4 regions of the Gracilibacillus marinus genome follow, and region 4 is predicted to be linked to each of the others. Evidence: riboswitches for the same ligand, from Rfam matches in the RefSeq annotation. Region 4 holds a riboswitch; each other region holds the start of a gene.
The links. A riboswitch is a leader RNA that binds a small molecule or an ion and turns the genes downstream of it on or off. The one in region 4 is predicted to bind S-adenosylmethionine.

Region 1: another riboswitch for S-adenosylmethionine. It lies ahead of ACFOZ1_RS14015 (methionine ABC transporter ATP-binding protein); the one in region 4 lies ahead of ACFOZ1_RS04190 (inorganic phosphate transporter).
Region 2: another riboswitch for S-adenosylmethionine. It lies ahead of ACFOZ1_RS01120 (bifunctional homocysteine S-methyltransferase/methylenetetrahydrofolate reductase); the one in region 4 lies ahead of ACFOZ1_RS04190 (inorganic phosphate transporter).
Region 3: another riboswitch for S-adenosylmethionine. It lies ahead of ACFOZ1_RS11675 (5-methyltetrahydropteroyltriglutamate--homocysteine S-methyltransferase); the one in region 4 lies ahead of ACFOZ1_RS04190 (inorganic phosphate transporter).

What each region holds. Positions count from the first base shown of each region.
Region 1 covers NZ_JBHSDV010000005.1:96,076-103,697, forward strand. The annotation lists gene ACFOZ1_RS13995 (SIMPL domain-containing protein) at 1-201, shown strand, start outside; gene ACFOZ1_RS14000 (M20 family metallopeptidase) at 371-1,546, opposite strand; gene ACFOZ1_RS14005 (MetQ/NlpA family ABC transporter substrate-binding protein) at 1,665-2,498, opposite strand; gene ACFOZ1_RS14010 (methionine ABC transporter permease) at 2,510-3,172, opposite strand; gene ACFOZ1_RS14015 (methionine ABC transporter ATP-binding protein) at 3,162-4,190, opposite strand; SAM riboswitch class I at 4,343-4,470, opposite strand; gene ACFOZ1_RS14020 (ASCH domain-containing protein) at 4,723-5,070, opposite strand; gene ACFOZ1_RS14025 (cytochrome P450) at 5,143-6,384, opposite strand; gene ACFOZ1_RS14030 (hypothetical protein) at 6,531-6,896, opposite strand; gene ACFOZ1_RS14035 (glycoside hydrolase family 43 protein) at 7,055-7,622, opposite strand, start outside.
Region 2 covers NZ_JBHSDV010000001.1:228,505-236,126, reverse strand. The annotation lists gene ACFOZ1_RS01135 (3D domain-containing protein) at 1-679, opposite strand, end outside; gene ACFOZ1_RS01130 (bifunctional metallophosphatase/5'-nucleotidase) at 873-2,432, opposite strand; gene ACFOZ1_RS01125 (nitroreductase family protein) at 2,703-3,269, opposite strand; SAM riboswitch class I at 3,441-3,542, shown strand; gene ACFOZ1_RS01120 (bifunctional homocysteine S-methyltransferase/methylenetetrahydrofolate reductase) at 3,730-5,571, shown strand; gene metE (5-methyltetrahydropteroyltriglutamate--homocysteine S-methyltransferase) at 5,589-7,622, shown strand, end outside.
Region 3 covers NZ_JBHSDV010000003.1:276,533-284,154, reverse strand. The annotation lists gene ACFOZ1_RS11685 (hypothetical protein) at 1-975, opposite strand, end outside; gene ACFOZ1_RS11680 (DMT family transporter) at 1,146-2,045, shown strand; gene ACFOZ1_RS11675 (5-methyltetrahydropteroyltriglutamate--homocysteine S-methyltransferase) at 2,178-3,284, opposite strand; SAM riboswitch class I at 3,398-3,504, opposite strand; gene ACFOZ1_RS11670 (GGDEF domain-containing protein) at 3,584-4,687, opposite strand; gene ACFOZ1_RS11665 (glycoside hydrolase family 43 protein) at 4,968-6,479, opposite strand; gene ACFOZ1_RS11660 (DUF2515 family protein) at 6,629-7,622, shown strand, end outside.
Region 4 covers NZ_JBHSDV010000001.1:954,836-962,457, reverse strand. The annotation lists gene ACFOZ1_RS04215 (helix-turn-helix domain-containing protein) at 1-16, opposite strand, end outside; gene ACFOZ1_RS04210 (MDR family MFS transporter) at 240-1,775, shown strand; gene ACFOZ1_RS04205 (cell wall hydrolase) at 1,790-2,227, opposite strand; gene ACFOZ1_RS04200 (hypothetical protein) at 2,354-2,617, shown strand; gene cobA (uroporphyrinogen-III C-methyltransferase) at 3,383-4,156, opposite strand; gene ACFOZ1_RS04190 (inorganic phosphate transporter) at 4,149-5,216, opposite strand; SAM riboswitch class I at 5,308-5,409, opposite strand; SAM riboswitch class I at 5,639-5,746, shown strand; gene ACFOZ1_RS04185 (methionine biosynthesis PLP-dependent protein) at 5,878-6,984, shown strand; gene ACFOZ1_RS04180 (aminotransferase class V-fold PLP-dependent enzyme) at 6,977-7,622, shown strand, end outside.

The sequences.
Region 1 (7,622 bases), on a different contig from region 4:
GCATATAACAAAGCACATGCGCTTACCCACTCATTACAACCATTTTCTACACTATATCCTGCCAAAATAATAGAGCTAATCAATCCATCCATGTCACCATACCAAGCCAAAACATTCCAAGCAGAGCAAGCGACATCGATTGCTGCGGGTCAACTTTCTGTTCAAGCAGAACTAGAAGTAACTTACTTACTTTATAATTAATAGATTTTTGATTGATTCATCAAGAGAAAAGCTTGCGAGCGACGAAAGGATTCCCCATATCACGGCGGAATCCTGTTCGCTACAATCGAATCCCATCCTTCAATAGTTTACAGTGATTCATTTAGATTTCAATATCCATTTCCATATTAAGTCTACACAGCTACCTTTTTTATTCTTCAGCAAATTCCTTCTTTATTTCTTTCAATAAGATATCATTTGTAAGGATATCGAAGCCTGTTAATGCTAAAGCTTTTGCACCTTTCAATAATGCTGCATCTCCCTTTGGAGAGACTGCTGCTTCACGAAATGCTACAGTATGAGGAGATACACTAACATCTGCAATTTGAATAAACGGATGTATTGTTGGGACAACTTGACTGATATTACCTGCATCTGTAGAGCCAATACCACCCGCTCTTTCTTCAAATACTTCGCCCTGTTCGATAATACGCCTTTTATATACGGTATCAAATGCATGATTTAATTTAAAATGATCTACACCATTTTGAATCTTAGTTATTTTTACAGTTGATCCTGTTGCAAGTGCAGCTCCATTAGCAATGTTATTAACTTTTTCTGTAATTACATCGCATGCTTCTCTAGTATTTGCTCGTATAAAGAAACGTGCACGTGCATATTCTGGAACAATATTCGCTGCATCTCCGCCATTCATGATGATACCATGAATTCGTACATCATCTGTAACATGTTGACGCAGTGCATTGATTCCATTATATAATTGAATGACACCATCTAATGCATTAATTCCTTTTTCAGGATTTGCAGCCGCATGTGCTGGTTTACCAAAGAATTCATAATCAATGGGATCTACCGCAAGTGTTGGCGCAGTACCAGCAGTCTTGTCAAATGGATGTATCATCATACAAACATCCATATCTTGTACAAGTTCATAACGTACAAAAGTACCCTTTGCGCTACCATTCGGCCCACCTTCTTCTGCTGGTGTACCAAATACAGCAATTTCTCCACCTATTTCGTCAATTACTTTACTCAAGGCGATTGCAGCAGCTACACTTAATGTTCCAATAATGTTATGTCCACAAGCATGCCCTAGTCCTTGTAATGCATCATACTCTGCTAAAAAACCAATCTTCGGTCCAGGTTTGTTAGAGGACTTTCGTGCAATAAATGCAGTTTCATGCTCAGGAATACCTTTTTGTACTGTAAATCCTTCCTCTGATAGTGTATGACGTAATAATTCAGATGCAAAAAACTCTTCATTTCCAATCTCTGGTTTTGCATGTATTTGATGACTGATAGAGATATAATTTTCTTTATTTTTTTCAATATAATCGAGAATATGATGTTCTAATTGTTCTGTCATTTTTAATATCTTCCTTTCTATATAACGTGACAACATTCTAAATTCAGACTAGTCTAGTATAAGTATAAAAAAGTAGGGATAGATCCTGACAAATCAGTCTCGTATCCCTTATTATCTCTTACCATCCAATTTGTTCTAAAGGTACAAATGTCGGAATTAGTGAATCATTAAATACTTCTTTAATATGATTCGCAACTTCTTCTGTTTGGAATATTTCTACAATCTTTTGAAATTCTTCTTTGTCTTTCTCATCCCCACGTACTGCAATAATATTAATATATGGTGCAGCATTATCATCCTCAATAAAAATTGCATCTTGTACAGGAATAAAACCTGCTTCTACAGCAACACCATTGTTAATAATAGATGCCGTTACATCTGGTAGAACTCTTGGTGTTTGTGCAGCTACAACTGGTACAAATTCAATATTTTTAGGATTTTCTGTGATGGATGATAAATCACCATTTCCATCAAAACCTTCTTCAAGTGTAATTAAGCCTGCTTGTTCTGCTAATAACAATGCGCGTCCCATGTTCGTCGCTTCTTGTGGTAGTGCGATTTTCGCATTATTTGGCACTTCACTAATATCTTTGATTTTTTCAGAATAGAAACCCATTGGTGCAATTAATGTTGTTGCGATTGGAACTAAATCAATATTTCTTTCTTCAATAAATGAATCAAAATAGGAAACGGTTTGAAATGCATTTAAATCAATATCACCATCTGCTAAAGCCATATTTGGTCGTACATAATCAGCGAATTCGATTAGTTCTAAGTTAATGCCTTCCTCTTTCGCTTTCTCTTTTACAAATTCCCAAATAGGGACTCCAGATCCATTTAATCCTACTTTTAATGTTACTTCCTCTTCTTTACTCGCTTCTTTTCCACATCCTACTAAAATACCAATAATAGATAATATAGCTACTGCTACTATCAAAGTTCTTCTTTTCATGTGTATGTCTCCTATCTTCTTCTAGATGTTTTTGATAATTTATTTCCAAATGATTGCACAAGTTGTACGAATACAACTAATAATAATACAGTGACAATCATAATATCTGTTTCAAAACGTTGATATCCATATGCGATCGCTAAGTCACCTAAGCCACCACCACCTACAGCACCTGCCATTGCGGAAGCACCGATTAAACCAATTGTTGCGATGGTTATATTAAGAATTAATGAACTAAATGCTTCTGGAACTAACACACGAAATATAATCTGATGAGGTTTTGCCCCCATTGCTTCCGCTGCTTCGATGACTCCTGGTGAGACTTCTAATAAGCTACTTTCCACCAACCTTGCGATATATGGCGCTGCATATACAACTAATGGCACTACTGCAGCTGCTGTTCCTATTGTTGTACCAATTATAATTCTAGTAAATGGAATAATTGCTACCATTAAAATAATAAAAGGAATGGATCGTAAAAAGTTAATCACTCCATTTAATATGAAAAAGAAAGTTTGGTTTCCAATTATATTTCCTGGTCTTGTAATAACTAAAATAATTCCAAGCGGGATACCAATAAGTAAAGAAAATAATAGTGAAAAGCCAACCATTTGTAATGTTTGTATCGTTGCTTCCCATATATTTGGCCAAAATGTCGATAATTTAATATCCATTCTCTTTCACCTCCTCTATTGATACGCGTTGTTTCATGTATTCATAGGCTGCTTCTATCTCAACTGTCGCACCTTGTAACTCAACAATTAAATTTCCAAAAGGTTGATGTTGTAATTCAATGATTTGTCCAAATAATATGTTTGTATGCACATCGAACTTCTTAGCAACTTCAGAAATTAAAGGAATCTCTGTAGAATCTTCGACAAATATTAATCGATATACTTTACTATTATCTTTAGGATGATATATCTTCTCTAAGACAGATGCAGGTAGCTCATCATTCATCACTGTTTTTACAAAATTGCGAGTTGTCTGTTGCTTTGGATTTGAAAATACATCAAAAATGGTCCCTTCTTCAATTACCTTTCCATTTTCCATCACAGCAACTTTGTCACATATTTCTTTAATGACTTGCATTTCGTGTGTAATCATTAAAATGGTAATATGGTATTCTTCTCTTACTTTTCTTAATAAATCTAGTATGGAACTAGTTGTTTGTGGATCTAATGCAGACGTTGCTTCATCACACAACAGTATTTCAGGGTCTGTAGCTAATGCTCTTGCTATACCGACACGTTGCTTTTGCCCACCAGATAATTGCTCTGGGTAATGATTTGCTTTGTCAGCTAGTCCAACAAATTCTAGTAATGATTCTACTTTTCTTTTGATTTCTTGTTTTGGTACACCTGCTAGTGATAAAGGAAACCCCACATTATGAAAGACTGTTTTTGATTCTAATAGATTAAAATGTTGAAAAATCATTCCAATCTTTCGACGCACATCTCGTAATTCCTTTTGAGATAATGTGAGTAAATCTTTTTGGTTAACTAGTATCTTTCCTTCTGTTGGTCTTTCAAGTAAATTCACACATCTGATTAATGTACTTTTACCCGCTCCACTAAAACCAATTACACCGAATATTTCTCCACGTTGTACAACTAAGTTTACATCGTTGACAGCTGTAATTGTTTTATCATTAGTTGTATACTTTTTTGTCACATGCTGGAAGTCAATCATTGTTATCACTCTTTCTGAAAATTTGTAGGATTCTTAGTTGAGGAAATAGTCAAATAATTATTTATATAAAAATTACTTATTTTATGCAATAAAAAAATCCCCACTTCAAGATAAGAAGAGGAGATTCGTTATACGTATAGTCTCTTTAGCTCTTCTTATCTTTCAAGTAACATTTCTTGTATACTTGATGGAATTGGCACGCTCTTTTTATTCAATATATTGAATAAAACCCGTTGCCGAGGTTTCACAGGGCCAGTCCCTCCACCTCTCTAGATAAGAATCATGATGTATGATTGTATGAAATTTTTTGTGAATGTTGTAATTCTATTAGAAATATAATTGATTGTCAATGCAATTAGTTAAATTTAAATTTTGGAAATTTTCAGTATTTTTATTTTGTAATCGCTATCCATATAGAAATACTAGGTTTTTATATCCAAAGAAAAATGGCGTAGATTTTTTTGTTTCCATTAATAATCCACACCATTTTGTTTATCAATTAAACTTAACCTATATAAACTTTTGCAATTTCTTATTCTGTCATTTCGCTAAATTCATGTACCCACACTCTCATTTTAGGGACCCATGGCATACCTGGATGCATTGCAAGAATAGATTCTTTATATTGTTCCAAATTCTCATATCCTTCTCTTAACGCATCCTCGTCTGTTAGCTCACCTAGCGTTTGTTCGTACACTCGATCAATTTGAAATGAACGATTTTCTAATACCATAATCTCACCGATATCTGCATATCGACCATTTCTTCTCGTAGCTGTTTTTTTTCCTTCTAATACTTTATCTATATCTGATTGAATTGTAATCAAACGGTCGATGGAGCAAGTTTTTGGTGGTAAGGAATTATTTTGTTTCGATTCCATTCATATGACACCTACCTTTATATTCTCTCACCCATTTTACCCGTTTCTCAGTCTATAGACAAATAGGAATACTTATGCACGCAATCGAATCTCACATTTAGGTAATGGTGGTATATCATTATTGTCATACTCAAATTTCTGTTTAGGATAAGTAAATGCTAATTGTTGTACGAAAAATTTTATTGTTGTTTTCAATATATCTACTGTAATCCATTCTCCTGCACATCGATGACCAATCAGATATTCGCCACCACCTTGTGGAATGAAATCAAATGGACTTCTGCTCCAATCATGGAATCGTGATGGTTGAAATTGGTTTGGATTTTCCCATATAGCAGGATCATGATTTGTCCCGTATAAATCTAATAAAGTAAGTGTACCTTCTTCAAATACATACCCATTCCAAGTAAATGTCTCTTTCACTCTTGCTCCTGCAAATGGGAAGAAAGGATAAAATCTTCTTACTTCCTGAATGAAATTTGTTACTTGTTTCTCATCATCTATATTCATTTGGGCAACTTCGTCTTTATTGTCATGCATCGCAAGCATCAATAAATCAATATAGACAGCAATTGCAACGATTGGACGTAATAAGTTCAATAGTTCCACTGCTACGATCTGTTTATCGAGTAATTCTCCATCTAGATCTTTGTGAAAAGAAAATTGGTATAGTGGTGCACTTTCGGAAATACTTACTTTTCCTGACCGTACTTTTTCTATCCAATCTTCCATCCATTCCTCCATCTTTGATCTTGAATAGCGCGACTTCCAATGTTTTGGTCCAATCGATGCTGCTTTTTCAAACATATCTGCTAATTCGTCTGACCACTTATCCGCTTCTGTATCCTCTACCGGAATCTCTACCCACTTCATTGCCACCCTTGTTAAAACGGATTTTGCCTTCTCATATACTACAATATTTTCATCTTGTATCTGACGAAATTCTTTCTCCCATTCTTCTTTCGTTAATTGCTTGAGTTGTTGTAATTTTTCTTCTGTCATAAGAGACATAAACATTGCTTTCCGATGGTGATGGGGCGCATCATCTAATCCTTGCACACCACCTTCTCCAAATAAAGTTTTTTTCACTCTGCTTGGAGCAGCATCTTTCCTAGTGAATTTTGTTTCATCATAAAATAATTCCGCTTCTTCTTTACCAACTAAACAAATCGCTTTTTCACCAAGTAAATGTGTTTCAAACACTCTTGAATCGAACTTTTCCTTTCGATTCATAATAAAATGATAGCCTTCTTTTAACAATTGAATCGTATGATCGATACCTTTTTCTTTAGGCATTGGATGGTTGTTTTCCATTTATATAACTCTCCTTTTAGCTGTTTAGTATTATATTCCCCAAAAAGCGAGAGAAAAACGAAAGAATAGAATCACAATCAATTCCATTTTTAACATACAAAAAAATAGCTCCTGCAATATACAGAAGCTATCTCTTTCTATTTTCATTAAGAAGGAATAGTATCATTAAAAAGTAGACCTTCCTCACCTAAATGAATGATCTTTAATCTATTCGTATCTTTGACCAATACGGTTTTATACACTTTTTCGTCATTCTCATCAATAAAGAACATTACTCGTGTATGTGGATTATCTTCTTCTATTTTCATTTCGTACGCATCCACATCAATATGTTCTTTAATAATAGCTAATTCTTTCTGTTCTTCCGATTCGTTTGCTGTATTTTCTACTTCTGTTTCCTCATCTTCTTGTGTCGTTGCATCTACTTTCACTTCTTCTGCACTTCCATTATTATCTGCACTACACGCTGCAAGTAGTAATAAAAGTAGGCTAAGTCCTATAACCTTTTTCATTTCAATCAACCTTTCTGATGTCTTAAAAAAATCCTCACATACTCATTATTCGATGAGTGGATTATTTTTATGTCTCTACATCTATATATTCCCCTATTTTAAGAAAATACACGTAAGGCTTCATCTTTTAAAAAGGTTATAGATAAGCAAACAACGTCTTAGATAGAACTATATTCAAACCAATCAAAATATGCTTTGTTGTCTGACTTTTCTCCATTACTACTTGCATATAAGCCAATTTGAGTACCAACAAAGCCCCCCGCTACATCTGTACTCAAAATTCGCCCATCTATCTGATCACAAAGTAATTGATAGTTAGCTTGACTTTCTCCATAATAAAAGGATAAATCTTGGCCAAATGCTACAACCTTTAAATAGATTTTATCATGTTGTACTGGTGCTTGGTGTAGGATAGATTCCTCTCCATTTTCACATTTGATTAATGTAATGATCGTCTCGTTGTGTGCATTTGTTACAACAAATCTGTAATGATATTCACTACTTTGCAGAAGAACAACCCCCGCTTCTTCATGTTTAGTTTCTGGGGAGAATTCCATACACGTAGAAGTGGTAAATTGAATATGTTGTTGTTTACGCAATAGAATACTTGGATGTTCTAATTTAGTAATTGCTTCAGGTCGAAGATATAAGGAAACAAAACCTTCTCGCTCTGTAAGACTATACGATTCTTCTTTAGGCGTACGTAGTAGATTCCATTTCATATTT
Region 2 (7,622 bases), 730 kb from region 4:
CAGCTGCAATTGCTTCTCCATATCCTTCTACATATACTCTAGAACCTAATGGAATGACACTTGGATCTACAGCGATTACTTTCATGTTTGGATTTTCTAATAGGTTCACACCAGTTGCAGTGATACCTGAGCATCCTTCACACTTTGCAGTATACGCTGTTGCAGAAACAGTAATGGTTTGCTTACCTTCTGTTTCTTTTTCTGGTTCTTCTTGCTTCGGTGTTGCATCTGTTTTTACAGTTGCTGCTTGTACAGGATTTGAAGCCTCAGGTGTTTCTACAGTTTCCTCTTTTGTTGTAGCTTTCTGATTTTCCGTTGCTTCTTTATCTACTTCTTTTAATGTTAATTTTTCACCTATAATAATTAAATTGGTTTCTAAGTTGTTCCATTCTTTTATGTCATCAACAGTTACTCCATGAGCTACTGCAATTTCACTTAAAGAATCTCCTTTTTTAACAACATACGTAATCTCTTTATCTATAGTTATTAATTGTGTAGGTACAATTGTGTCTGTTTCTAAGTTGTTCATCTCTCTTAATTTAGCAACAGTTGTTTGGTTTTGTTCAGCGATGTCCCACAATGTGTCACCTTTCTCTACTTCATACTCTGCAGCGGATACTGGTGTAAAAGCTAATAAACTACCAGTAATAAATACAGTGGACAATAAAAACTTTCTCATCCATGTTGCCTCCTTTCGTGTTGACAAGGACCAATATAACATATGAAAATACCCCTTGTGGTTACAGTGAGATTAAGAGTCTGTAACAAACAATTACGATGTTACAAAGGCTTGTCACATTTGTCATTATGGTGCAACATAGTGAGTTTTATACATCTACACGTAATATTTACCACTATTTTTTTACTAATTACTATTTATCTGTAAATCTAACTTTGAAATTATTATTGACACTAGCTTTAATTTTTTTACGATTTAATAGATTATCTGCAATTAATACCGTCATATCTATAGGTATATCTTTCACTATTTCTTTATTTTGAAACATAGAATAATTTCCACCACCACTTGCCCGGTAATTATTCATAACTACATCATAGGTTTCTGTTAAATTCAATGAACGGCCATTTTTCTCTAACTTTGCCACTCTTTCTCCTATCGGTCTAGTAATATCTAATTCATACTCAATCCCTTCCCACATATCATAATTGTAGTGTTGAGGTTTTGGTGTATGAAAACTAGGGTTGATTGTAAGCTCTCCATTCTCTATAGCAAAATAACTTGCGGATTTTTCCAAGGCATCTTTTATATCTTGTCCTAGTAATCGTAGCACTTTTAATGTATTTGGATAAATATAATTAGATACAATGTCACGCATCGTAATATGTTGTGGGAACCCTTTGGACTCATTGTCAAATAACGCTGTGCAAGAAATAGAAACATTCGCTACTTGCATCTGTAGTGTATTCACATATTCAATAAATGGGTGTTCTTCTATCCTTGCTTGAAATGGATTTGTAATTGTCATTTCCCCTTCTACCAAAGCAATTGGCTTATCCAACCATTCTTGCACTTTCCTTTCATTTTTTGACAACAGATGCATAATGTCTTTATTTTCTTCCACACACTCATCCAATTCATGAATAGCACAATTTATTAATAGGTTATTCGCTTTATCCCACTCCATCTTAATTTCGCCAAGTGCACTCCCCTTACTTCCTGTTTGAATCACTGTCTTATTATGAATTGTTGCGATTAACTTTCGATGCTGATGGCCAGTAATAAGAACATCTATATCAGCTATTTCTTCACAAATTTGATAGCCTTGATTTTCCCCTGTAAGCAACTCTGTTTCTGCTCCTGTATCGGGATCTTTCTCTAATCCTCCATGATAACTAACAATGATCACATCAGGACTTTCTTTATTTTTGACATAGTTCACCCATTTTTTAGTTGCTTTAACTGCATCTTCAAATAAGAGTTTTTCGATATGTTTCGGATCTTCCCAATTAGGAATATAGTGTGTAGTGACACCGATAATCGCAATTTTTCTTCCTTCTATCATTTTTATGACATACGGAACACCAAAATATGGTTTTTCTGTATCTTTGTTTAATATATTGGATGACAACCAAGGAAATTGACTGTGTTTCATACATTTTTGTAAGTAATCTAATCCATAATTAAATTCATGATTACCTAAAATTACTGCATCATATTGTAAGTAGTTATACACATCAATGATGGGACTAGGCAAATGCTCATAATATTTAGCAAAGTAATACGTAAATGGACTTCCTTGAAGAAAATCACCATTGTCAATAAGTAATGTCGGTTGTTTATTTTTGATTCTATTGATTACTGTTGTGAGTTTTGCTAAACCTATATTTTCTTTTTGATCATCTCGATAATTAGTTGGCACTAGATAACCATGCACATCACTTGTAATACAGATTGAAATAGAATTACCCATTAACGTCACTCCCTTGTAAATTAGTAATTCTAGTATACCTTTTTCTCTATCATAAGAGGAAAAACTTTACACTTTCTTTACCTAGATTTAACAACTACTTTTCATTTATTTGATATAGTTAAAGTGTTCCAAATTAAGCAATACTGCGAAGATTGCTTTCTCACAAAATGATAGCCCCTTTTTCTTGTTGTCGGTGAAGTAATTTCACCGGCTTTTTTTATTACCATTTCACATAAAAAAAATTACGTCTATTGGCAGACGTAATTTTTTCTAATTTAATTCAGTTATTCGATCTGTTGCTTTGATTCTCGGAATTGGATTTTGCTTTTTCGCTGGATAACCTACTTGTAATAAACCAATTACCTTCTCATTATCCTTTACCCCAATAAGTTCACTCGTTTCCTCGCAAAACGTTAATTTACCCGTTTTCCAAAATACACTCATTCCTTCTTCCCATGCTAATAAACTAAAGTTCTGTATTAAACAACTTGCTGATGCATAATCTTCTTCAATAAGTTTTTCGATTGGATTCAATTCATTGATAACAAAAACAATCAACGGTACTTGCATAATTTTTTGAAAGCCTGTCTCTCCAATCTTCTCTAACTCGACAGGATCTGTTGTTTTTGCTTTTTCTTTTGCTACTTGACGATTAATTTCAGCTAATTTGCGTTTTGACTCCCCTGTCACAAATACAAAACGCCACGGTTCTGTCATTTTATGATTTGGTACCCATACAGCAACATTAAGCAATTCTTTGATTAACTCTGTCGATACTTCTTTATTTTCGTATATTGAAATAGAACGACGCTCCATGATTAATTGTTTTAATTCCAAAGCTATCCCTCCTAGTAATGAGAATCATTTTCAATCATACCATGTAACACGGAATATTTCAAGATAGTTTGAAATCAAGGTAATTTTTTCAAGTTTTTTTGTTAAAACCCCTTGATTTAATTTTTTTTATAATGTAATATATTGTCATCCGTTCAATAAATTAAATATTTTCTCTTATCAAGAGAGGTGGAGGGACTGGCCCTACGATACCTCAGCAACCGTCTAATTAGACAAGGTGCTAATTCCAGCAAGCATATGCTTGAAAGATGAGGAACGTCATTGCGTACTAGACCCTTCATCTTTCATGATGAAGGGTCTTTTTGGTTATCTAAGAAAAAACGGATGGATATGCAATGACTCAATCTTTTAAGAACAAATGAATCAATGGATAAGAGGTAATATTATTGAATGTTGATGCATATGCATGACCACAAACTATAATCGAAAAGAGGTGAGTGAAATGAAGGACTTACGCAATGCTTTACACGATCAAATTCTCATCGCTGATGGGGCAATTGGTACATTACTTTATGCACATGGTGTCGATCATTGCTTTGAAGCATTTAATTTAACCAAACCTGATGAAGTCTTACAAGTACATCATTCATACATTAATGCAGGTGCAGATATTATTCAAACAAATACATATAGTGCGAATTATATCAAGCTAGCAAGATATGGTCTTGAAGATCAGGTTCATGAAATAAATGTGAAAGCAGTACAATTAGCAAAACAAGCGGCTAATAAAGATACATTCGTATTAGGGACAATTGGAGGTATTCGTGGCGTTCAGAAGCTAATCTCTTCCCAAAAGGATATTGTTCGTAGTTTTAAAGAACAACTTTTTTCATTGTTATTAGAAGGTGTCGATGGCATCTTGTTAGAAACATATTATGACCTTGAAGAATTATCTACCGTATTACAAATTGTTCGTCAAGAAACATCTTTACCGATTATTACAAATGTTACTATGCATGAGCCTGGTGTATTAGAGAATGGGACATTGTTACACGATGCCTTTCTAGAACTAGAACAATTAGGCGCAGATGTTGTTGGAATTAACTGCCGATTAGGTCCACATCACATGATTGAATCATTAACACCTATTCCATTATTAGAAAAAGCATACTTATCTGCTTTTCCTAATGCTAGTTTACCAGCATATGAGAATGGAAAGCTTGTTTATAGTAAACATACAGACTATTTCAGAAAATGCGCAAAAAGTTTTCGTGATCAAGGTGTACGGCTTATTGGCGGTTGCTGTGGCACAACACCTGACCACATTCGTGCATTAAAAGAAGGTATTGAAGGGTTAGAACCAATCACATCAAAGAAAATTGTGGATCAACCCATTATCATCACAAAAAAGGAAAACCCACCAAGTCAAACACAACCATCTCTACTTGATAAAGTAAAAGAAAGACCTACTGTCATTGTAGAGTTAGATCCTCCTAAACATCTAGAGATTGACGATTTTCTTGAAGGTGTCAAGCAATTAGGAAATGCAGGTGTAGATGCTATTACATTAGCAGACAATTCACTAGCAACACCTAGAATTAGTAATTTAGCAATGGCAATAAAAATGAAAGAACTAGATGTACCTGTAGAGCCACTTATTCATCTAACGTGTCGTGATCGCAACTTAATAGGATTACAAGCGCACCTTATGGGTTTACATACATTAGGATTTCATAATGTTCTAGCAATTACTGGTGATCCAACAAGAATTGGAGGGTTCCCTGGCGCTTCTTCTGTATTTGATGCGACATCATTTGAGTTAATCCGTTTAATGAAACAATGCAATGAAGGAATTTCCTTCTCTGGTTCCTCTCTACGAAAGAAGACTGACTTTAAAGTTGCAGCTGCATTTAATCCAAATGTTGCAAATTTAGAAAAGGCTGTTAAACGAATGGAGAAGAAAGTGGAACACGGAGCAGATTATTTCCTTACACAACCTATTTTCCATCACGAACAAATTGTAAAGCTATATCGCGAAACAAAGCATATCAAACAACCGATTTTTATTGGGATTATGCCACTTGTTTCACACAAAAATGCAGAATTCCTTCACCATGAAGTACCTGGTATGCGTTTATCCGATGAGGTAAGAGCAAGAATGCAAGCACAAACTAATCGCCATGATGCAATAAGAGAAGGAATAGAAATATCCAAAGAACTCATTCAAACAGCAATCAATTATTTTAATGGTATTTATCTTATTACGCCATTTATGCATTATCAAATTACAACAGAATTAACGCAATATATTCAAAAAATAAGTGAACAAGTTCAAACAAACTAAAGGAGTGTACGATGACAATGACAAATTATATCAGTTCAAACTTAGGATACCCACGTATAGGTGCATACCGCGAATGGAAGAGCGCACTAGAATCTTATTGGAGCAAAAGTATTACTGAAGAGTCTCTATTTTCCCAAACAAAGAAATTACGTTTAGCTAATTTACAGAAACAAAAAGACATTGGTGTTGAATGGATTCCTGTAAATGATTTCTCTTTTTATGATCACGTATTAGATACTGCTATCTCTTTTGGAGTCATTCCAAAACGTTTCCAACAATTAGATCCTACTGCAATTGATACGTATTTCGCCATTGCTCGTGGTAACAAAGAAGCTGTTGCTGCTGAAATGACAAAATGGTTCAATACAAATTATCATTATATTGTGCCTGAATTAAATGATGTGACGCCATCATTAGTAGAAAACCGCGCATTACGTTATTTTAATGAAGCAAAAGAAGAATTAGGTATTAAAGGTAAACCAGTATTAGTTGGTCCTGTTACATTCGTAAAGTTAGCTAAAGGATATGACGACAATCAATTAAACGAAATCGTTCAATCCTTTATTCCACTGTACACACAAGTAATCAATGAACTAGTTGAAGCTGGTGCAGAGTGGATTCAAATTGATGAGCCAATTTTGGGAACGAATTTAACTGTAAATGAGATTTCATTAGTTGAAGAAGTGTACACACAAATTAAACAAGCAACACCAAATGCAAAATTACTTTTACAAACATACTTTGAAACGGTACAACATTATGACAAAGTAATTAAACTTCCAGTTGATGGTATCGGTTTAGACTTTATCCATGGAGATTATTTCCCTTTAATCGAAAAAATCGGCTTCCCACAAGATAAAGTACTTGCTGCTGGTGTTGTTAATGGACGAAATGTATGGCGTGCAGACCTTACAAAAACATTTGATTTAGTGCGTAAGATTGAAGAGGCAACAAAAGCAGAAACAATTATTTTACAACCATCTAGTTCTTTATTACATGTGCCTGTAACAAAAGAAAGTGAACAGAAGATTGATCCAATTATTTTAGATGGACTTAGCTTTGCAGATCAAAAACTAGCAGAAATTACAACAATCACGAAAGGTGCTAATGAGGGAGAAGAAGCAATTAAAGCAGAACTTCAAGAGAGCAAGAAAGCACACGAAGCATTAAGTAATTCTCCTTACCGCCAAAATGAAAGTGTAGCGGAAGAATTAGCTAATTTAAGCAAAGATGAAGTAAAACGTGCACTACCATTTGCAGAACGTATTCAATTACAACAAGAAGATTTACAATTGCCATTACTTCCGACAACAACAATTGGAAGCTTACCTCAGACTGCTGAAGTAAAAAGCACACGTACAAAATGGCGTAAAGGCGAAATCACAAATGAACAATATGAAGCATTTATTCAAACAGAAACAAAGAAATGGATTCAAATCCAAGAAGACCTTGATATTGATGTATTAGTTCATGGGGAATTTGAACGTACAGACATGGTTGAATTCTTTGGAGAGAAATTAAATGGGTTTGCTGTTACAGAATTCGGTTGGGTACAATCATATGGTTCTCGTTGTGTGAAACCACCACTAATTGTTGGTGATGTGTCTTGGAGTGAACCAATGACAGTAAAAGAAATCGTGTATGCACAATCTTTAACAGATCGTCCAGTGAAAGGTATGTTAACAGGACCTGTCACAATTTTAAATTGGTCATTTGTTCATGAAGAATTACCGCGCTTTACTGTACAAGAACAGATTGCGTTAGCATTAGAGAAAGAAGTGCTAGCATTAGAAGAGAGCAATGTAACGATTATCCAAGTAGATGAGCCTGCATTACGTGAAGGATTGCCACTTGATCAATTAAAATGGCCAGCATATTTTGATGCTGCTACAAGAGCATTCCGTATCTCTTCAGCATCTGTAAAACCAACAACACAAATTCATACACATATGTGTTATTCTGAATTCAGCGAGATTTTTGAAGTAATTGATGCACTTGATGCAGATGTGATTTCAATCGAAACATCAAGAAGTCACGGAGAGTTAATTGAT
Region 3 (7,622 bases), on a different contig from region 4:
ATTTGCTTTTTTCTCTTCTGCCTGTATTTGAATCGCCACACTCATATTTGTCAGAACAGAGCCCACTTTGTGAAATAATTTATTTTTGGTCGATAACGCTTGTTTCATGCGATATAGTTTACTGATTTTTGTTCTTATGGATAAGTATTCTTTCTTGTTTAAATCGAATGATGAATTCACGTCTAAATCCTCTAATTCAGCAAATTTTAACAAACTGGCCAATGTTTTCTTTTCTAGTTCCAATTGCTTCTTTGTTCGTGCGATTTGTTTATTAATTTCGCTAATGATTGCTTCATTCTCTTCGAAATCATGTAATACACCACTACGCTCAATTTCTATTTCATGGAGCTGTTCTGCTAAACTCTTGTATTCACCAAACCTTTTTTGCCATTCTTGAATAAAGGAATCTATGGCAGTATTTCTTTTATCCTCATATTGCTGAAGTAGCGGGACTACAAGAGCCATCAAAAATCTCTTTTGGATGATTCTTTTTGAAAAAAGAGATGGTATTACATTGTTTAACTGCAAGTGTTTTTGTAAAAAATGATTTGATGAAATAAATTCAATTGTAATGGTTTCAGTTTCGGGTTTCATTCGTTTAAAAACAGTAGTATAGTGTTGTAAATAACCATCCCAACGTTTCGTTAAATCTGTTCTGCTTCTTAATGATTTATCATCTTTCCAAGCAAAATTATAAATACTTTGTAGTATGTGTTTTGCTTGCTGATAGATGTTCTCTTCTATTTGATAATCTAATCCCTTAAGCTTAAAAATCCTTGTTATTTCAAGAAATATATCCATTTGTAGCATTACGTCACTTTTAGACAATTCGCTTACTTTCTTTTCTATATATGTATGTAAAGAAACCTTCTTGTCTTTTAATAAATAGCTATTATCTAAAAATAATAGTGTATATATCATTCTTAATTCTCTTCCTTGCAACCCTAACAACTGATTGATAAAATGTCTCTCCAACCCAATCACCCCTATGATGTCATGAGATTATTATACTCCAATTCATGTGATTGTATAGTCTTACATCTCAATTTTTATATATAACATCGTATTGTATTTGTAAGTTAATGATGTTACGTTTATCAGAGTGATAATATAAGGTTACTTAACTGTAAGATAGGGGTGACATCATGACTATACGCGCATTTCTATTTGCCTCACTAACTGTCTCAATATGGGGTTCCACATTTGCAGCTATTCGTATCAGCTTACACGGTGGATATGAGCCTGGTCATCTTGTTTTAATGAGATATATTATCGCATCATTGCTCTTTATCGTGTATGCATTATGGCCAACTACGAACTTCCGACTGCCTTATTTAAAAGATATTCTTTATTTATTACTACTAAGTTTCATAGGTATTTCTATATACCATATTGGAGTAACATTCGGTGAAGTAAGTGTTTCTGCTGGAACTGCTGGTATGATCATTGGCTCTGTACCAATATTCACAACATTTTTTGCTATGTTATTTTTGAAAGAACGGATTTCTATCTATGGTTGGATCGGTCTTATTATTGGTTTTATCGGCTTAATAATTATATCATTAGGTTCAAACAGTGGCGCATTTCACTTCAATAAAGGCACAATTTTTATTTTCATCTCTGCAATTGCTGCAGCATTCTTTACTGTATTCCAAAAACCTTTATTGAAAAGATACAAACCTATCGAATTTACTGCATACGTTACATGGATTGGTACAATTCCTTTTTTCTTATTTGTAGACGGAATTACAACAATTAGTCATGCGACAATGGATGCACATCTAGCGACTATTTATGTAGGCATCTTTCCTGCTGCGATTGCATATGTAACATGGGCGATTGCATTATCTTACGGGAATGCAAGTACCATTTCTACATTTCTTTATGTAGAACCTTTTATTGCAGTAATTGTGGCTTGGTTATTATTAAAAGAACTACCAAGTCTAATATCAATCATCGGAGGATGTATCGTTATAGTAGGTTTAATAATAGGACAATATAAGGGGAAAAAGAATAAGCGTGTGCGTTTACCTAAAGCAAGTTAAAAGAAATTGAGACAAAAGCATTCTTTAATTAAAAAATCCAAACGATTCGAAAACTATTTACCGAATCGTTTGGATTTTATGCTAGAACAATACGTATGTCCCAGCTTCTCTTCCACAAGCATATATGAATAATTAATTCCAAATTTCTTTAGATAATTCTACAATGTAACGAAGCTTATTCCATTGTTCTTCTTCTGTTAGTTTATTTCCATGGTGTGTTGATGCAAAGCCACATTGAGGACTTAGGCATAATTGTTCTAAAGGGACATATTTTGTTGCTTCTTCTACACGTTTCTTAATCAATTCTTTATCTTCAAGTTCACCTTTTTTAGATGTAACTAATCCTAATACGACATGTGCTCCTCCATTTGGTATATAGTCTAATGGACCAAAGTCACCTGAACGATCGTCATCATACTCTAAGAAAAATCCGTTTACTTTTTCCTTCGCAAATAATGTAGGTGCAATTAGTGCATAGCTACCAGAGAAAGCCCAATTAGATCGATAATTCCCTCGACATAAATGTGTTGTAACAGTTAAATCATCTGGCTTCGTCTCTAAAACACCATTCACTACACGTAATGCTAAATCAATTAAGTAGTCACGAGAAAATTCACCATCATTAAACGGAATATCTGGAGATGAAAGTCCTGCAATATAGACATCATCGAATTGAATGTAACGACATCCCGCATCATAAAAGGCTTGTATCGCATCCTGATATGCTTTAATAATATCATTCGCATAATCTTCCACATTTGGATAGATTGCTACGTCTCTTATGCCTTCATTAAAAAGTTGGTTTGGACTAGGGATTGTTTGTTTCGCCACAGCTCTCCCGTCCACAATTGCATGGAATTCTTTATAATCTTGGATAAATGGATGATCTGCACTAAATGAGATTTTTCCCGTATTTCTTATATTATATTTTTCTGTTTCTTCTTCACCATTAAAAATATAACCAACTTCTGGTACATATCCTTCTACTCCATTTAAATGTTCAAGAAAATCTGTATGCCAAAATCTTCTACGAAATTCTCCATCTGTCACAAGCTCTAATCCTACTTCTATTTGTTTATCCACAATACGGGCAATCTCTTCATTTTCAATCTCATGAAGCTGTTGGTATGTAATCTGACCTGCTTGAAAATTTTTTCTTGCTTCTAATAATCTGTCTGGTCTTAGTAAACTTCCTACATGGTCTGCTTTGAATGGTGCTGTAATTGTTTTTGTTGTCATTTCTAATCCCCTTTTCTGTCCTTATCCAGTTTTGTAAGTGAAGGATTGTTTCTGTTTTAATCATATAAAAAAGACCTTCTAAGAAGAAGGCCTTTATATAAACAAAGTCAATCTTCTTATCTTTAAGACTACATGCAGTCTTTTGGAAGTAGCACCGGGTCATATCGACTGGTTGCTGAGACATCTTAGGGCCAAATCCCTCCGCCTCTCTGGATAAGAAACTTATGATTTAATTTTAATTACAATAAAACTACTATAACTTACTAGTTAAAAGAATGCAAGTCTAATTTTCAGAAAAATCAACAAACTTCCATAACCTCTGAAATAACCTTATTCTTACCTGTACGCTTTGCGTTGTATAACATTGCATCAGCTTGATGGAAGAAATCTACTTTCGTGATACTTTTATCTAATTCTTTCAGTCCAACACTAACTGTCACATAACCATTTAATTCTTCATGATAACATTCAGCAATTTGTTGTCTTAAATGATCAATTCTGTTATAAGCAGTAGAAAGATCTTTATTTGTTAATAAAACAGCAAATTCTTCTCCACCATAGCGAGCGGCAATATCATCTTCTGTAATATGCTCTGATATAATTGTCGCAACCCTTCTTAACACAATATCGCCAATACTATGACCGAATGTATCGTTGATAGATTTGAAATTATCAATGTCGATTATTGCTAATTGTAGTGGCATACCTTGTTTTATACTTTGATCATATAAAAAGTCTAAATATTGATGAAATGTTTTATGATTATATAAATTTGTAAGAGCATCTACTTTAGTTAAACGATCCATGATTGCATTTTTTACAATTAATTCTTTCTCTTTCTCATCTGCCTTTTGTATAAATGTCATTACTTCATTACCGCGCTCTAGCACTAATAAGTAAACACGGTAACCAGCCCATAGTACGAACATATATGAAACATATTCGTATACGGTTACAGCACTTCTTACCTCTGGAAATATATACACACATGTTAATGCCAACATATTTATGAATAGACTGAAACGCAATTTATCTTCATCAAAATAAATCACAATAACAGACATCGTTAGAAGAAACAATACTTGTAAACCTGGTACATTTGGATGGCTAGAAACAGTCACAAATGCTGCAAGTGATCCGATAATTGTTATCATCTTCGTATTATAGTAATTTTTGTATCTTACTAGATAGGACAAGATGGACAGAATAATTACTTGAATCGATGTCGGGAGTATAAGTTTTTCTAAGATAAATCTCATAATGCTATCAGGAAAATAATAAAGCGTAATAAAAAAACTAATAAATTGTCCTAAAAAAGCCATGAATACCATAATCCAATATATTTGGATTATTTTTTCTGACCAAATTTTTTCGTTAATATGTAGACCATTATGTAATGACACGATTTTCACCTTCAATGAAGTAGAATGATTGAACAGGTAAATTATGGCTATACCATTTAACCTATTAATTTAGATAAAAAAAGGAAATATTACAAACCAAAGATTACCTACTATCTCATTGTATGGTATAAAATAAAAAAAGAAAAGAACAATTGTAAAAATTTATAAATCTATTTTATAGATAAATATACCTGTAAGCTAATACTATTTACCCTTATCTATAAATAAAGCAAAGTAAATGCTGCGATTACCAGTATTTACTTTGCTTCAATACTATTTATTATTTAATTTTTTTATATCGAAAATAATCTATGTCTACATGACCACCAATTACTTCTGTTGCATAGTTGAATATCCCTATTCGATATCCCATAAAATGATCTAATGTATACTTCATCTGCAAAATATCTCCGATGTTGTTCCACTCAACTTCATTATCAGACCAATAAAATGTAGCTTGATCGATACTATCCTCATACTGAAAACGAATTTTCAAATAAAGGATAGGTGTAGCGAATTCCTTCCTATCAATAATCACTTCATTCTGATTCTGCTTTGATTTAGTCATCTGGATTTCAAAGTGATTTTCATCCATTTTTTTTATTCCTACTGTTCCAAAATTACTCTGCAAGGCGATTAATCCAGCAACATCACCTATTTGCATATTCGTGCAATCTATCTTTATCCTTGCTTCACAAGTTGGGCCTTCTGTACGTTGCGTTAATGTATTTGGTGCTTCAAGCACATTTTCAACCACTCTACTTGTACGTAATCGTAAATGATCATTTCGTTCTGTTAATGACCAACATTCATTCATCGGATTATGATTCCATTGCCACTGTAAAGAGAGCGCATTATCTGTATAATGAAATTCATCACTAATTACTATAGGAGATGTTATAGCATTTGGTAATTGTAATTCTATCTGTTCTGGTGTTTTACCGTCCACACCAATCATTGGCCAATTGTCTTTCCATTGTACAGGTAAAATATATGGAATTCGTCCTACTGCATCATGGTCTTGAAAAAGCATTGCATACCAATCCCCTGCTTGTGTATCAAAAATCGCACCTTGTGCAATACCTTTATTCTTATAACCAAAATCATCATCAAAAATAATTTTTCTTTCATATTTACCCAAAAGTGACTTCGAACGATAACATATTTGTCTACGTCGTTCATTTCCATTTGTTGGCCATTCAATAAACAATAAATAATAGTAACCATTTATATAGTATGCATGACACCCTTCACATCTTAAGCCAATATTATCAGTTGGTGTTTGTAATAAAATCTGATTAATACCAGACTCTTTTAGCTGAGTCACATCTTCTGTCAATTCTACAATTTTTATGTCTCCACATCCATAAATCACAAAAACTCTTCCACCATCAAATAGTAATGCAGGGTCATGATATATCCCATCAATTTCAGAACGTTTCCATTCACCCTTTTCAATATCATCTGTCTGGTAGATATAGAACTTTTTCATATCATTACTTGAAAAACATACATAATATGTATCATTCTCATAACGCAAACTAGCTGCCCAAGATCCTTGTCCATAAATTCCCTTTTTTTCTATCAAATAATGTTCCTGGTTATCCTCTAGCTTGTCAAAAACATAGGAAACAATTTCCCAATCTCTTAAGTTGACAGACTTCATAATCGGACAACCTGGCATTGTATGCATACTTGTACTGATCATATAAAACATGTCATTTACTCTTATTACGTCTACATCAGGTATATCCGTCCAGTATAATGGGTTTGTAAGTGTGATAGGAGTCACATTAGATTCCTCATTTCTTTTATTATTATAATGTAATCACTTACATTATAAATGTATACGTACATATTAGCAATTACATTTCTTCAAAGTATTCAATAATGTAACTAATTAAATAGCGTTATGAATAGAAATAGTAGTAGAGGATAAGAATGTTGTTAGATTGGAGAGATGCACATATGATTAGCAATCCATTAGTTAAAAAACTAAAACAAAATTTAAACTCACATAAATCTATTTTGAAAAGTCTTACAGCAAATGAATTGAAAATAGTGAAGGAAATCGAGAAGAGAACTACCATCGCAAATAAGAATAATATTTCAAGAACGAGTGCTTACTTAGAGTTTTATTTGGATCATCAGGAAATTGACTGGGCTTTTTTAGCACATATGGTATCAAGAAATGCGGGTTGGAATATGACAGACCTAAAAGGTACTTACTTACCTTTTTTACTTAATGAAGAAGAACAAGAGTATTTTTTCCTCTTCTTAGAGAGATGTAATTGGTTAATATTCCAAGATGCATATCCACAACTTTTGCTATATGCATATTGTAAAAAAGAAAATAAAGATTATTTTCATTTATTATCACATTTTGGAGTGTCCGTATTTATGGAACACAATTGGCGACTTTATTATACATATAAAGATGCCTCGTTATTAACAGTTGCTTTAATTATTAATGAGCAACACTATATTGAAGAACGCGTAATACAAAATGCACATTACAAAGCAACTATAATGGAAAGTATTGATTTGAAAGTACAAGATTGGTTCCAATTGAATTTTATACTTTTCCCTACACCATCTAGGGATTTATTCGGACAATCCATTCAACAATTTCAATTATTAAAAGAAAGAATTGCTATTGGGAAATCCCTTTATTCATTATTGTTTCATAAAGACTACTTCAGCCAATTTCTTACTTATGCGAAAAACACTTCACATACAGGATCTAGAAAAGATTATTGGCCAGATTTATTTCATGAGGTAAATAATCCACCCTCTAACCACCAATTTTATCCTATTATAGAGGGATGTAGTTTGGTTGATCTTACTAAAAAAATTTATAGTCCTGTTCTTGTGCATGCATGGAAAGACATTGACCATACACCAAGCAAAAGAGGGGATTGGTATAAAAATACGA
Region 4 (7,622 bases):
ATTTTTGTCCTATCATATCGCAACTCCTAATTATTTTTTTATATTCTTATTATAGCACAAAATTACTATTTTGTTCTATATAAAGTATATTTTTTGTCGAAATAATAAAATAAACGTTAGAAAATGTATATTATATTATGTGAATCAGTCATTTTTTCCTTTGTAAAGTATACAATAATTCACATTAATATAGGTAATTGTAAATAAACACTTTTTAATCATATAGTCTTTATACATTTATGTCATATTTTGCTACAATGACAGTATACCACTTTCACGCAAAGGAGAAACATATGGCAAAAAGGAAAACAAATCGACCTCTAGTGCTTATTGCGCTCATTCTGTCTATGTTCATGGCAGCGATTGAAGGTACCATTGTCGCTACAGCTATGCCAAACATTGTGGCAGACTTGGGTGGTTTTTCATTATATAGCTGGGTATTCTCTAGCTTCCTATTGATGCAAGCTATTACGACAATGATTTATGGGAAACTAGCAGACTTATATGGTCGTAAGCCTGTATTCATTATTGGTGTTATTATTTTTCTCATCGGTACAGTACTATGCGGTTTCGCTGCATCGATGGGATGGCTTGTTATCTTTCGTTTAATTCAAGGGATTGGTGCTGGTGCCATACAACCAATCGTTACAACAATTGTTGGCGATATGTATTCAGTAAAGGAGCGAGCAAAAGTACAAGGATACCTAGCAAGCGTATGGGGGATCTCCTCTGTAATTGGTCCATTACTAGGTGGTTTCATCGTTCAGTTCATCGATTGGGCATGGATTTTCTGGATGAATATCCCTCTTGGTATCTTCGGATTAATTGGTGTTGCTAAGTATTTCCATGAAGATATTAGCACAGCCAAAAAGCATATCGATTATATAGGTTCTAGCCTTTTTCTTGTCGCAATCTCTGCATTAATCATCATATTTGTACAAGCAGGTACAGCATGGGCATGGCTCTCCATAGAGAATATCGGCTTCATTTTGATTTTTTTAAGTTGTATGACCATATTTATTTGGCATGAGCGGAAGGCAACGTCACCAATGATTCCATTATTTCTATGGAAAGACAGATTAATTGTAATTGCAAACATTTGCGCACTGTCCTCAGGGATGATTATTTTAGGTTTGTCTAGCTTTCTACCAACATATGTCCAAGGTGTCATGGGAGAAACTGCGATTGTAGCTGGATTTGCACTCAGTACGATGTCAATTGGATGGCCAATCTCATCAACCATTGCTGGACATCTAGTCATTCGAATTGGTTTTCGTACAACTGCAATTTGTGGAGGGACTTTTCTATTAATTGGAACATTTTTATTTTCTCTACTAGATCCTAGTAAAGGTCCAATCTATGCGGCTGTTAGTTCATTTGTCGTCGGATGTGGAATGGGATTAAGTAGTACAACATTCATCGTCTCCATTCAAAATCATGTGGACTGGAATTTGCGTGGTGTCGCAACATCATTACATATGTTTATGCGTATTATCGGAAGTGCTGTTGGTGCATCATTCTTAGGAGGACTTTTAAATCAACAAATGCAACAATATTACCAAAAGCAAAATGTCGAATTAGATGTTGCAAGTACAGATATGCTACTTGATGAATCAACGAGACAAACATTATCTCAAACTGAATTACATACACTACAAGATGGATTGACATTTGCATTGCATCATGTCTATATCGGGTTATTTATTATTGGAATTTTTACATTTATCATGTGTTTGTTCTATCCTAAAATACAGCTAGAAAAAGCAGGAGACTAATCTTCTGCTTTTTCTTAAAAAGTTTGATATACAGATGGGCATTCACTATTTAATGGTGTAAAAAAGCAATGACTCTTGTACCTGCCTGAATTCCATTGTCCATACCACTGTGCAGGACACGCCCCTTCAGGCATGAAAAACCATAATGAATAACTCGCTGGGTGATACCTCGTTCCTTTAATTACCTCTCTCGCTAATTCAATATCATTTTCCCTTGCTCGTTGATAGAAATACCCTTTCTGTGTTGCTTCAAATCCTCCAGGCGATTGAAAAACCATTCGAGAAATCGTATTAATATCGCGAAAATCAAGACATTTTGCTTTTACTCGATTTACCCCAACATTTCCCACCATTAACATACCTAATTTCCCATCACCTTCTGCTTCTGCACGCATCAATCTCGCTAACAACTTCACATCTTCCTCATTTGCCTTAATTACAGCCACGCTCATTCCTCCTTTGCCTACTTCCTATATATTCAAAGTGGAAATAAAATGTACCATACCTAAAATTATAGTGAAAGCGGTATCGGTTCGTGATATACTAGAAATAAGACTTCATACGAGGGGGCGCTATCATTGAAACTAACCAATATGATTCTGCATAAAGATATTCTATTGATTCATACAGAAATTAATAATAATGATTATATATTTACAGTCCAATGGAAAACACCTTCTGATGGGAAAGGTGGTAGATGGGAATTGAAATCATACCTCAATAACACAACAGGTAAAAAAGATTTAGCAGAAGCTACCATTCGAACATTTTTAAATCAAATTAATCCGAAATGGGACTGGGAGGAAGACCAAAAAGAGATTGAACGGGTATTAGGAAAATAGTTTTTCGTGAAGTATCGGTTGATGGGGCCGATACTTTTTCTTTTTTGGGGACTGGTGAGTATTTATCAGCCCATGTTCTTATGGGTTGTGGGTGATTTAATGTGATATCTACCTGTTTCTCTCATTGTTGGAGGGGGATATTTTCATCGGATGGGTGGATATACGCTTTATCTACCTTTCTTTCCACATACATCGGCCGATATAACACATTATCCTCCTCACTCTCTCGTAACTCGGGCGATATTTTCATTGGATGGGTGGATATACGCTTTATCTACCATTCGCTACATTTTATCTGCCTTTCTTCCCACTTACACCGGCCGATATAACACATTATCCTCCTCACACTCTCATAACTCGGGCGATATTCTCATCGGATGGGTGGATATACGCTTTATCTACCATTCGCTACATTTTATCTGCCTTTCTTCCCACTTACACCGGCCGGTATAACACATTATCCTCCTCACACTCTCATAACTCGGGCGATATTTTCATCGGATGGGTGGATATACACTTTACTACCTTCCGCTACACTTTATCTACCTTTCTTCCCACTTACACCGGCCGATATAACACGTTATCCCCCTCACGCTTTCGTAACTCGGGCGATATTTTCATCGGATGGGTGGATATACGCTTTATCTACCTTCCACTGCATTTTATCTGCCTTTCTTCACTCTCACATCGGCTGATATAATGCATTATCCCCCTCACCCTCTTGTAATTCAAGCTAATAAACCACATATCACTCAATAAAACTCACTAAACACTCGCTCCATTTGTAACAACTGTTTGCTTTGTCGCAATTTGCTCGAACCATTGTAATTCTTCATGTAATGACACCACATCACCGATCACAATCATGGATGGGTTACTTATCTCATGCAATCTTGCTTCAATTGTATCCAGTGTACCGATAATTGTTTTTTGGTGAGCAAATGTTCCCCAGTGGATCATCGCAACAGGTGTGGATGGTTTTAATCCTGCTTTTATTAAATACTCGGCTGTTTTTGGAAATTGACGGACTCCCATATAAAAGCAAAGTGTATCTGCACCTTTTGCTAAGTGTTCCCACTCCTCACTAGTTCGCGCATCAGGATTGGATGCATTAATAAAGCTTACAGAGCCACTAATACCGCGATGTGTCAATGGAATACCCGCATATGCCGCTGCGCTAATTCCAGAAGTGATACCAGGCACGATTTCAAATGGGATATTTTCTCTACTAAGTACTTGGCCTTCTTCTCCACCACGACCAAAAATGAATGGGTCGCCACCTTTTAATCTTGTCACAACTTTTCCTTGTTTTGCATAGAAAACGAGCAAACGATGAATCTCATCTTGAATTACACCATGTAATTTCGGTTCTTTCCCACAAAAAATGAGTTCCGCACCTTCTTTTGCTTCTTCTAATAAATCCATATTTATTAAACGATCATATAATATTACATCCGCTTCTTGAATTGCGCGCAACCCTTTAACTGTAATCAATTCTTTGTCCCCAGGTCCCGCTCCAACTATATATACTTTACTCATTCGCCTGCCATTCCCTTCCGATTTTTTTGTCAACTTTTACTTCATACTTTAATAATACAAAAGTTATGACGATTGTGAGTATTAATAATGTCACAGTATAGAAAGATTTTTGTACAAAAATTTCTGTTAAGCTATACGCGATGACTAATGAAATCACAGGTGACGTTACCCATACCTTTACAATTTGATGAATAATACGCTGTTTCCATACGAGTTTCCAGCTTTTTGTTGCGCTAATTCCAACAATTGCTGTTGTCGTTACTTGTGTCATTGGAATTGGCATACCGAAAAATGAAGCAATAATGACTAATACTCCTGTTGTACTTGAAATAACCACACCATTTGCTAATGATAGATTGGTAATCTTCTTTGCATTTGTTTCTAGTACTTTTCCACCAAATAAGAAACTACCAAATGCGACAACAATCGCCAATAATGGCAAACCTACTTCCATTGAGACAATACTTGCACCAACTAATGGTCCTAGTGCATTTGCTACATTATTCATTCCTGCAGCAATTGCTTCGAAAAATCCTGTAATTAATAATAGAATTGCTAATACTTTGTGCGGGATTTTCCATTTAATCCGATGCCCTATTTTTACTCGTAACTTCTCAAACGTATACGTAATTAAAAAAGCAATGAATGGAATGATTAACCATAGACTTACAATTTGTATGACATTTGTGACATATAATTGTTGAAAAGAAATTCCGATACCAACAATTGCACCAACCGTTACTTCACTTGTTGACAATGGAATTCCTATATAATTCGTAATGAGTAACGTCCCTCCAGCTACAAGTAAGATAATTGCAGCAATTGGTACATCAATAATTTCTTCAGAGATGATTCCTTTACCTAATGTGTTCGTCACATGCTGACCGCCCCATAATGCACCAACAATCGCACCAATCCCTGCTAAAAAAAGAGCCATTCTTCTTTTTTTAATGACTTTTGCACCATAGACAACGCCCATGCTTGCGGCAGAACCACTTGCTCCTATATTAAAGGCAAACAGACAAGCTGCTAATATCGCAATTGTAACTAACATATCCATTCCTACTTCCTCATTTAGATTATATGTGCAGAACATTCTTTAGTTTGCAAAAAAACTCCTACTCTTGGCAAAGGTAGAAGTTCATCTCTACATCTTATCTACCAAGTTCATATCCTTGCTGGAATTAGCACAGTGCATTTTGCCTGTTGCTGAGATTTCCTCGGGCCAGTCCCTCCATCTCTCACGATAAGAATTTATCTAATTTTCGAAAAAATGAAACAATGATTTGTATTGAATATAATGGCAATTAATTCGATTGTCAATATACATTTCTTCCCTATAATAGCGGAAAATAGCTAAAAACCCTTATATCCCATGCATTTACTAGGTTTTAAATTTTTTTTATTTTTTTATTGAATTCTCATGCAATAAGATGTATGATGTATTGTATAGTATTTCCATAAAAACTAAATAGTTGTATACACTTATCAAGAGAGGTTAAGGGACTGGCCCAGTGATGCCTCAGCAACCAGCATGTTTTTTGTGCATGGTGCTAATTCCAGACGGTATATTTATACCAAAGATAAGGAGAAAATAAACCTTACGTAACAAGAGGCATTCTTCTTATCTAGAAGTGCGCCTCTTTTTTGTATTTTTTTTAACTTTTTTACAAGTGTATAGAAATAGAATATGAAATGACATTAGAAAGTGAGTGGTCTTTGTGAAACATTTAGAAACAATTCTTGCCCAAATAGGCAATCGTACAGATCCTAGAACAGGTGCCGTGGAAGCTCCAATCTATTTATCTACTGCATATCAACATCAAACAATTGGTCAATCGACTGGTTTTGATTACACAAGAACAAAAAATCCAACACGTGATGTCGTAGAGTCAGCAATTTGTGAGTTAGAAAATGGCACGAGAGGATTTGCATGTTCATCAGGTATGGCAGCAATTCAATTGGTACTTTCTTTATTCAAACATGGCGACCATATTCTCGTGACAGAAGATGTGTATGGTGGTAGTTATCGTTTATTTCAACAATTTGAACAATTATATGGAATTAAACCAATCTACGTCACACCAGATGAAATCGAAACATCAATCACGGAAGAAACAAGGGCAATTTTTATCGAGTCTCCAACTAATCCATTACTAATCGAGTTAGATTTAGATGAAATCGCAACAATTGCCAAAAAACATGACCTATTATTCATTGTGGATAATACCTTCTACACACCATATATACAAAAACCTATATCTAATGGCGCAGATATTGTTGTGCACTCAGGAACAAAATACCTGGGCGGTCACAATGATGTATTGGCAGGATTAGTTGTTGTAAAGGGTGAGCAATTAGCAGAAAAAATAACGTACTTACATAATGCTATTGGCGCAGTTCTTTCTCCATTTGATTCGATGTTGTTAGCGCGAGGAATGAAGACATTGAGTCTACGAGTAGAGAGACAACAAGAAAATGCTAGAGAGCTAGCAAAGTATTTACGTTCCCATGAACTCGTTACAGATGTGTTGTATCCAGGGAAAGGCGCAATGCTAAGCTTCCGTATAGAAGATAAGCGAATGGTTAAACCATTTTTAGAAAATCTGTCTACTATTCTATTTGCAGAAAGCTTAGGTGGTGTGGAAAGTTTCATCACATACCCGACTACACAAACACATGCAGACATTCCATTTGAAGAACGTGAGCGACGTGGTGTCTGTGAACGATTATTACGCTTCTCTGTAGGGATTGAGCATGTGGAAGATTTGAAGCGAGACTTAGATCAAGCATTACTGAAAAGCAAGGAGGAATTGGCACATGTCTAAACATCAATTTGATACAAAAGTCATCCATGCAGGAGTACAAAGAGGATTTCAAGAGAGAAAAACAGGTGCTGTAAATCCACCTATTTACCAATCTTCTACCTTTCACCAAGACCAATTAAATCAGTTCGGTCCATTTGATTATAGCCGCTCAGGTAATCCGACTCGCGAGCTAGTGGAAGAAACGATTGCGGTATTAGAAAATGGCTACAAAGGATTTGCCTTTGCATCTGGCATGGCTGCAATATCTAGTGCTTTTCTATTACTAGAATCAGGTGACCATGTTGTGATTACAAAAGACGTCTATGGCGGAACATTTCGCTTTGTGAGTCAGCTTTTAACACAATTTTCTGTTGATCATACCTTTGTAGATATGACAAATATAGAAGAAATCGAAAAAGCTATCCAACCTAATACGAAAGTCATCTATATCGAAACACCAGCAAACCCTTTGTTACAAGTAACGGATATCCGAGCAGTTGTCGCATTAGCAAAGGCAAACAATGCATTAACATTTCTTGATAATACATTTATGACACCACTCTACCAGAACCCGCTAGACTTAGGTGTCGATATTGTACTGCATAGTGCGACGAAGTTCTTATCAGGACATAGTGATATTATCGCAGGCTTAGCAGTGA